4 regions of the Serratia sarumanii genome follow, and region 1 is predicted to be linked to each of the others. Evidence: predicted binding sites of a transcription regulator. Region 1 holds the regulator's gene; each other region holds the start of a gene.
What was found. Region 1 encodes CRP, which controls carbon source genes, mostly activating them, when cyclic AMP is high. Its sites were predicted from a motif close to ATGTGANNNNNNTCACAT; they were not measured.

Region 1 (2,204 bases):
TTGGCTTCGAAATAGTCCGCCAGTTCCAGGTAGAGCTGGCTCAGGGTCTCGCGCATCGGCTGCTCTTTCCACAGCTTGAACCAGAACCAGGTGAATAAGCCGTACCAGACGGTGCCGATGGCGTACAGCAGCGGCGCCTGCCAGATGGGCACCGTGCCGGCCGTGCTGAGGGCGAAGATGGCGGCCACCAGCGCCGCCGGCAACAGCCGGGCGTGCAGCGGGCTGATTTCACCGGTGACGCCGAGCAGCAGCGCCAGGCCCAGCATCAGCGCCGGCAGCGGCACGTGCCACAGCAGTGCCTGTTGCAGCAGCACGCTGCTGAAGGCGAACAGCGAGCCGCCAACCACCAGCCGTTTAAAGAAGCGCTTATGCGGCGTGTCCAGACCGGCGATATTGCAGCAGGCGGGCACCAGAGAGAACATCAGGCCGAGCTGCAGCTGGCCTATCAGCAGGCCGAACAGCACCGGCAGGCACAACACCAGCGTTTGTCGCAGTGCGTAGTTGATTTCCGGGTGGTAGATCAGGCGGCGCCACATGGCAGAGAGCAGATAAAAAAAACGGCGCAGATTGCGCCGTTTCTTCAGGGATTAACGGGTGCCGTAGACGACAATGGTTTTGCCGTGGGCGGAAATCAGGTTTTGATCTTCCAGCATTTTCAGAATACGGCCAACGGTTTCGCGCGAGCAGCCGACGATCTGGCCGATCTCCTGGCGGGTGATCTTGATCTGCATGCCGTCCGGGTGAGTCATGGCGTCGGGTTGCTTCGCCAGATTCAGCAGGGTTTGCGCGATGCGGCCGGTAACGTCCAGGAAGGCGAGGTTGCCCACTTTTTCGGAGGTGACCTGCAGGCGGCTCGCCATTTGGGCGGACAGACGCATCAGGATGTCCGGGTTCACCTGGATCAGCTGGCGGAATTTCTTGTAGGAGATTTCGGCCACTTCACAGGCGGTTTTCGCGCGAACCCAGGCGCTGCGCTCCTGGCCTTCTTCGAACAATCCGAGCTCGCCGATGAAATCCCCCTGGTTGAGGTAGGACAGGATCATCTCTTTACCTTCTTCATCCTTGATCAGCACCGCGACGGAGCCTTTCACGATGTAGTAAAGCGTTTCGGCCTTTTCACCTTGGTGAATCAGCGTACTCTTCGATGGATATTTGTGGATATGGCAATGAGACAGGAACCATTCGAGAGTAGGGTCTGTTTGCGGTTTGCCGAGAACCATTCGCTGTTATCCTCTGTTGTTATCGCTGCCTTGTGTCACAGGGGTCAGAGTTCCCTGTAAAACCCGCCTGTAGCCACAGTCATGAGCGAGGGCTACCGGCAAGTTTTGAGGCGTGTCATAAAAATACGCTGTCGCTCTAGCATATTAACTTGCCGTAAGCGCTGCAAGCTACATTCTGTTAACATACCGGTAAAGGAGCCTTTCTCTGGGCGTTTCCCTGAAATTCAGTGTCCCGGAAAGATTTATTGCGGCTCTGTTTGTAGCACAGAGTAAGGCGGGTGTCTCGTGTTGTCTCGCTTCAGCATGATTAGCATCAGGTTACGTTGCCTGTTTCTATGCGAAAGCGTACTCTGATTTTAAGAAATCAACCGGAGTGACCAGAATGCAGGCAAGAGTTAAATGGGTGGAAGGGTTAACGTTTTTGGGTGAATCGGCCTCCGGCCACCAGGTGCTGATGGACGGCAACGCCGGCGATAAAGCACCCAGCCCGATGGAGATGGTGCTGATGTCGGTGGGCGGCTGCAGCGCGATCGACGTGGTGTCCATCCTGCAAAAAGGGCGCAACGACGTGCGCGACTGCGAGGTGAAGCTGACCTCCGAGCGCCGCGAAGAAGCTCCGCGGTTGTTCACCCATATCAACCTGCATTTCATCGTTACCGGCCAGGACCTGACCGACAAGATCGTCGAGCGAGCGGTGAGCCTGTCGGCGGAGAAATATTGCTCGGTGGCGCTGATGCTCAACAAGGCCGCCACGGTAACCCACAGCTTCGAGATCCGCCAACCGGCGTAATCGAGGCGGAGCGCGGCCCGGCGCCGCGCTCAACGCGTTTATTCGATCTTCTTGCCTTCCAGCAACCGCTGCACCAGCGGCGCCATGATCAGTTCCATCGCCAGCCCCATCTTGCCGCCCGGCACCACTAACGTATTGATGTGCGAGATAAACGAGCCTTGCAGCATCGCCAGCAAATAGGGGAAGTCAATTTG
Region 2 (2,204 bases), 2.4 Mb from region 1:
CCCGGCGGAAAACAGCGCCAGCGTTACGCGCATAAACTGCGGCGTGCCGCGTTCGATGTAGGGGAGTTTGTTGTTGAGGGTGGAGCGTTTTATTTTTGGCGCAGCGGCCGCGTCATCGTTGGCGGCCAGCGTCGACGGCATCGCGGCCGCAGAACGCACAGGGGTTGTCACAGCGTTTCCTTACCGAACGTCGGGGGAGATAAACAGACACTTTGCAGATAACAAAATGATAGGGAGCGGCGATTTTTTTGTCTAATATATTAATAATTAAAATTAAGATGTTTTAAATATGAATATCGAATTGAGGCACCTGCGTTACTTTATCGCCGTGGCGGAAGAGCTGCATTTTGGCCGCGCCGCCGAACGGCTGCGCATCTCCCAGCCGCCGCTCAGCCAGCAAATCCAGGCGCTGGAGGAGATGGTCGGCGCGCGGCTGCTGGCGCGCAACAACCGCAACGTCAGTTTGACCCAGGCCGGGGAGATGTTCCTCAAAGAAGCCTATCAGGTGCTCGATCAGGTCGGGCGCGCGGCGGAAAAGGCGGCGCGTCTGGATCGCGGCGAACTGGGGGAAATGACCATCGGCTTTACCTCTTCCGCGCCCTTTATCGGCGTGGTGTCGCGCAGCCTGCGCGCCTTTCGTCAGCACTCGCCGCAGGTGCATATCAAAATGCGCGAAATCAACACCAAACAGCAGATCGAACCGCTGCTGAACGGTGAGCTGGATCTGGGGGTGATGCGCAACACGCGGCTGCCGGAAGCGCTTCACTATCAGCTGCTGCTGCGCGAACCGCTGGTGGCGGTGGTGCCGCAAGGGCATCCGCTGGCGGAAACGCCCGGCGGCGCGCTGCGGTTTCAACATCTGGCGCAGGAGCCGTTCGTGTTCTTCTCGCGTGAAGTCGGCACCGCGCTGTACGACGAAATTCTGCTGCTGCTCGGCAAGGCCGGCATAACTCCGTACATCACCCAGGAAGTAGGCGAAGCGATGACCATCATCGGGCTGGTCTCCGCCGGGTTGGGGGTGTCGATTCTGCCGGCCTCTTTCGCCCGGGTGCGGGTGGACGGCGTGCGCTATCTGCCGCTGGCGGAACCCGACGCCACCACCGAAGTGTGGCTGGTGCATCACCGCCGGCGGCCGCTGACCGCTGCGGCGCAGGCGCTGATGGCGTTGATGCTCAAATGACGCCGAAACCGGGTAAATAAAACTCGATTCACGCTGAAATTGCGAGGAATTTGTGCAGCAAATCACATAACGAATCAAATAGTTGACGCTGTATGACAAAAGCCCCACCATAACCCCTAGTCTTTATTTAGAAGCGCGAAAAATAGTAGGAGCAGGTTTGTGATTGCGGTTGGGCAGCCTGGGCATATCGATCAAATCAAACAGACTAATGCGGGGGCGGTTTATCGGCTAATCGATCAACTGGGCCCGATTTCGCGCATCGAACTGTCAAAACGCGCGCAGCTGGCGCCCGCCAGCATCACCAAGATCGTGCGCGAACTGCTGGAAGCCCACCTGGTCAAGGAAACCGAGTACCAGGAAATCGGCAGCCGGGGCCGCCCGGCGGTGGGCCTGGTGCTGGACACCGAAGCCTGGCATTACCTGTCCGCCCGCATCAGCCGCGGCAGCATCACGCTGGCGCTGCGCGATCTCAGCAGCAAACTGGTGGTGGAGGAGCTGCTGCCGCTGGCGGCCGAACACCCCGAACCGCTGTTGAAACGCATCCTGACCGAAGTCGACCAATTCTTTATCCGCCACCAAAGCAAGCTGGAGCGGCTGACGGCGATCGCCATCACGCTGCCGGGCATGATCGACGTGCAGTCCGGCGTGGTGCACCGCATGCCGTTTTACGACGTGCTGGAGATGCCGCTCGGCCCGGCGCTGGAAACCCGCACCGGCCTGCCGGTTTACCTGCAGCACGACATCAGCGCCTGGACCATGGCCGAGGCGCTGTACGGCGCCTCGCGCGGCAGCCAGAACGTCATTCAGGTGGTGATCGACCACAACGTCGGCGCCGGGGTGATCACCGGCGGCCATGTGCTGCACGCCGGCAGCCACAGCGTGGTGGAGATCGGCCACACCCAGGTCGATCCTTACGGCAAACGCTGCTATTGCGGCAACCACGGCTGTCTCGAAACCGTGGCCAGCATCGAAAACATGCTGGAGATCGCCCAGCAGCGGCTGAGCGGCTCGATGAGCTCCAGCC
Region 3 (2,204 bases), 590 kb from region 1:
CCCGCGGCGGTACCGGCGGCTTTCTTCGGCGCCAGCTCCAGCGCGTGCAGGCCGATCAGCATCACCGGGCCGTAGATCAGGAAGCCGATGACCAGCATACAGATCATGTCCACGGTCGGGTTGCCCGGCGGGTTCATCCAGAACACCACGGTGGCGATGGTCACCAGCGTCATGAAGAACACGCCGGTGGCGCCGCGGTTGCCTTTGAACACTTTGTCCGACATCCAGCCGCACAGCAGGGTGCCCGGGATACCGGCGTATTCATACAGGAAGTAAGCCCAGGAAGACTTGTCCAGCGCGAAGTGCTTCACTTCTTTCAGGTAGGTCGGCGACCAGTCCAGAATGCCGTAACGCAGCAGGTAGACGAACACGTTGGCGACCGCGATGTACCACAGCAGCTTGTTCGGCAGGATATACTGCATGAAGATCTGCTTGGCGGTCAGCTCTTCTTCGTCTTTTTCACTGTAGTCGTCCGGGTAGTCGTTTTTGTACTCTTCAATCGGCGGCAGGCCGCAGGATTGCGGGGTGTCGCGCATCAGGCCGAAGGCGATCAGGGCCACCAGGATGGCGCCGAAGGCCGGCATGTACAGCGCCGCGTGCCAGTCGTTGAACCAGGCCATACCCAGCAGGAACAGCAGCGGCGGCAGGCCGCCACCCACGTTGTGGGCGCAGTTCCAGATGGAGACGATGCCGCCGCGTTCTTTCTGCGACCACCAGTGCACCATGGTGCGGCCGCACGGCGGCCAACCCATGCCCTGGAACCAGCCGCACAGGAACAGCAGGACGAACATGATGGCGATGCTGGAGGTGGCCCACGGCACGAAGCCCATGAACAACATCACCGCCGCCGCCAGGATCAGGCCGGCAGGCAGGAACACTCGCGGGTTGGAACGGTCGGAGACCGAACCCATGATGAATTTGGAGAAGCCGTAGGCGATGGAAATGCCCGACAGCGCGAAGCCGAGGTCACCGCGGCTGAAGCCTTGTTCGATCAGGTAAGGCATGGCCAGGGTGAAGTTCTTACGCACCAGATAGTAAGCGGCGTAACCGAAGAAGATCCCCAGGAAAATTTGCCAGCGCAGCTTACGGTAGAGCGGGTCTACCTTATCGCTCGGCACACGGGCGATGTGTGCGGCTGGCTTAAAAATACTCAACATGAGCGCCTCCGATGGCTTTATCTGTTATCACATCAATATGACCTTTTACGTTCATTTGATGATTGAGCGGATATCGAATGTGGTGTTTTTGTGTTCCATAACGAGCGCCATTGTCGTCAAATACGCCTGGTGTCGCTGTGACGAATGGCGCAATTGTTACACTTTTATGAAGCCACGGCGGATTTTGAGCGATTCGTTAACGTTATGAAATAGAAAAACGTCCAAAAATCGTGATTATGATCACATTGATGGTTTTTTGTGGACATTTTTATTTCGTTTGATGTTCGTTCTTGTTCCTTATCAAACAAAGACCCTTATAACCGTGGCTCAATAGGCTCATAACTACCGATCCTGAGGGAGCGACATGAGCAGCTATTTTGACGGCGGCGAAACGGATGTGATCATCATCGGCGGCGGCGCCACCGGCGCAGGCATCGCCCGCGACTGCGCGCGGCGCGGCTTGCACTGCATTTTGCTGGAGCGCCACGACATCGCCACCGGCGCCACCGGCCGCAACCACGGTTTGCTGCACAGCGGCGCGCGCTATGCGGTGACCGACGGCGAGTCGGCGCGTGAGTGCATCGAAGAAAACCGCATCCTGAAACGCATCGCCCACCACTGCATCGAGCGCACCGATGGGCTGTTCATCACCCTGCCGCAGGACTCGCTGGACTATCAGCAACAGTTTATCGCCGCCTGTCGCCAGGCCGACATCGGCGCCGAAGCGATCGACCCGCAGCTGGCGCTGCGGCTGGAGCCGGCGGCTAACCCGGCGCTGATCGGCGCGGTGCGCGTGCCGGACGGCACCGTCGATCCCTTCCGGCTGACCGCCGCCAACATGTTGGACGCGCGCGAACACGGCGCGCAGATCCTGACCTACCACCAGGTGGTGGGATTGTTGCGCAGCGGCGATCGGGTGACGGGCGTGCGCGTTTACGACCATCAGAATCAGCGGCGCTATGCGCTGCATGCGCCGGTGGTGGTCAACGCCGCCGGCATCTGGGGCCAGCAGATCGCCGAATACGCCGATTTGCGCATCCGCATGTT
Region 4 (2,204 bases), 2.3 Mb from region 1:
CTGAACGCTAGATTGATGCCAATGAAAAAAGATCACCCTGAAGACGTGACGCTGCTGCGCACGCAGTTAATGTCGCTGGTGCGCCGTATGCGGCGCGAATCGCGCAGCGACGAAAAATCCTGGGCCCAGCTGATGCTGTTGGGGGCTATCGATCGCCACGGCGGCGAGGCGACGCCGTCGCTGCTGGCGGAATCGGAGCGCATGCGTTCCTCAAATCTGGCGGCCGCGTTGCGTGAGCTGGAGGCCGATGGGCTGCTGGTGCGCACGCCGGATGCCGAAGACAAACGCCGGGTGCGGGTGCGCCTGACGCCCGCCGGGCTGGGCCTGCTGCAGGAGAGCCGTACCCGGCGCGAGGCGTGGCTGCTGGCGGCGATGGAGAGCTGTTTAACGGAGCGGGAGCAGGCGCTGTTGATTGAGGCGGGGGCCTTGATGGCGCGGCTGGCGGCGGCGCCGTCAACGGAAACGGAATAATCGGCGGGGCGGCCGGTGCGCCGCCCCCGCGGCGAGGTTACGGCATCGGCCAATCGACCGGCATGGTGCTGACCACGTCCACATAGCGATCCCAGGCCGATGACCAGAATTGGGTGAAAGCTTCCAGGGTGAGGTGGATGCCCATCAGGCCCATCACGAACCAGCAGGCGGTAAACAGGCCCAGGCTGCTGAACATGAACGCCATGCCGTTACGGCTGGTTTTACGGCAAACGACGTTTAACTGGCTGGCGAAGAACATCATCACGGCGCTCAGCAACTCCCAGCGCATCATGACTAAACCGGTGGCAATGGTACTCATCGAACTCGATCCTATGTAACAAAAAGCCGCATCCGGCAGGGCGCCGACAGGGAAATGCGGGGGAATATCGGGAATATTGTGATTCAGATCACATTGTAGCATTGGGGCGAACGGCGGCTCAATGGGAAGCGCGGTGAAAAAAACGCCGCCGGTAACATTCCAATATGCTGAAACAGTTATGCCATTTCATTAGCAACCTTTTCATGGGGCGGTGCGCCCGATAACGCTATGCTTGCCGGCTTTTCAGTTCCCTGATTTTGCGGGGAAATGTGACGCAAAAGGTATTGGCACCGCATGGCCCTGTTAAAAGAAACAATTCGCGACCACTCTGCGGAAGAGAGGCTGTTTATCCACCGGGCAGGCGTGGCGCTGGCGCTGGTGGTGGTCTGTTTTGGCGCGCTGATCGTCAACCTCTACCGGCTGCAAATCCGCCAGCACGGCTTTTACCAGACGCGCTCCAACCAGAACGACATCAAAATGCTGCCGATCGCCCCCAGCCGGGGGCTGATCTTCGATCGCAACGGCACGCCTTTAGTGCGAAACGTGACACTGTATCGTATCGAGATCACGCCCAGCAAAATCAGCGACATGGCGGCACTGCTGCAGGCGCTGACGCCGATCGTCGACCTGACGCCGGAGGACATCAGCGCGTTTCGCGACGACATGCACCACAACAGCCGCTACAAACCGGTGACGCTCAAAGCCGGGCTGAGCGACACCGAGGTGGCGCGCTTTGCCGTCAATCAATACCGTTTCGACGGAGTGACGATCGATACCTATCAACAGCGTGAATATCCTTACGGCGCCCAACTGGCGCACGTGCTGGGCTATGTGTCGAAGATCAACGACAGCGATCTCAAACGCCTGGACAAGGCCGGGCTGAGCGAGAACTATGCCGCCGACCGCAACATCGGCAAACAGGGCATCGAGGCCTATTACGAGGCCGAACTGCACGGCACCACCGGCTATCAGGAGGTGGAGGTGGATAATCACGGTCGCGTGATCCGCCTGCTGAAAGAGCAGCCGCCGAAGGCCGGCAAGAACATCTACCTGACGCTGGATCTGCCGCTGCAGCAGTACATTGAATCGGTGCTGAAGGGGCAGCGCGCCGCGGTGGTGGTGGAAGATCCGCGCGACGGCGGCATCCTGGCGATGGTTTCCAGCCCCAGCTACGATCCCAATCCTTTCGTCAAAGGCATCGGCTATCAGGCCTATAAGGCGCTGCTGACCAACCCGGATTTGCCGCTGATCAACCGCGTCACCCAGGGCTTATACCCGCCGGCGTCGACGGTGAAGCCCTACATGGCCGTTTCGGCGCTGTTCGCCGGCGTGATCACGCCCACCACCACCTTTTTCGGCGCCCCGACCTGGACGCTGCCCGGTACCGAGCGCCGCTACCGCGACTGGCTGAAAA

Region 2: a site for CRP is predicted at 1,231-1,248, ahead of mlc (sugar metabolism global transcriptional regulator Mlc). Genes of this name have one in related genera too.
Region 3: a site for CRP is predicted at 1,386-1,403, ahead of glpT (glycerol-3-phosphate transporter). Genes of this name have one in related genera too.
Region 4: a site for CRP is predicted at 867-884, ahead of SSARUM_RS11450 (YjcB family protein). Genes of this name have one in related genera too.

What each region holds. Positions count from the first base shown of each region.
Region 1 covers NZ_CP124750.1:4,671,057-4,673,260, reverse strand. Annotated here, with positions in the region: gene SSARUM_RS22210 (YccS/YhfK family putative transporter) at 1-536, opposite strand, end outside; gene crp (cAMP-activated global transcriptional regulator CRP) at 588-1,220, opposite strand; gene SSARUM_RS22200 (OsmC family protein) at 1,603-2,010, shown strand; gene SSARUM_RS22195 (phosphoribulokinase) at 2,049-2,204, opposite strand, start outside.
Region 2 covers NZ_CP124750.1:2,289,582-2,291,785, forward strand. Annotated here, with positions in the region: gene SSARUM_RS10980 (MFS transporter) at 1-141, opposite strand, end outside; gene SSARUM_RS10985 (LysR substrate-binding domain-containing protein) at 290-1,180, shown strand; gene mlc (sugar metabolism global transcriptional regulator Mlc) at 1,340-2,204, shown strand, end outside.
Region 3 covers NZ_CP124750.1:178,434-180,637, forward strand. Annotated here, with positions in the region: gene glpT (glycerol-3-phosphate transporter) at 1-1,157, opposite strand, end outside; gene glpA (anaerobic glycerol-3-phosphate dehydrogenase subunit A) at 1,522-2,204, shown strand, end outside.
Region 4 covers NZ_CP124750.1:2,394,283-2,396,486, forward strand. Annotated here, with positions in the region: gene SSARUM_RS11445 (MarR family winged helix-turn-helix transcriptional regulator) at 22-471, shown strand; gene SSARUM_RS11450 (YjcB family protein) at 509-790, opposite strand; gene mrdA (penicillin-binding protein 2) at 1,085-2,204, shown strand, end outside.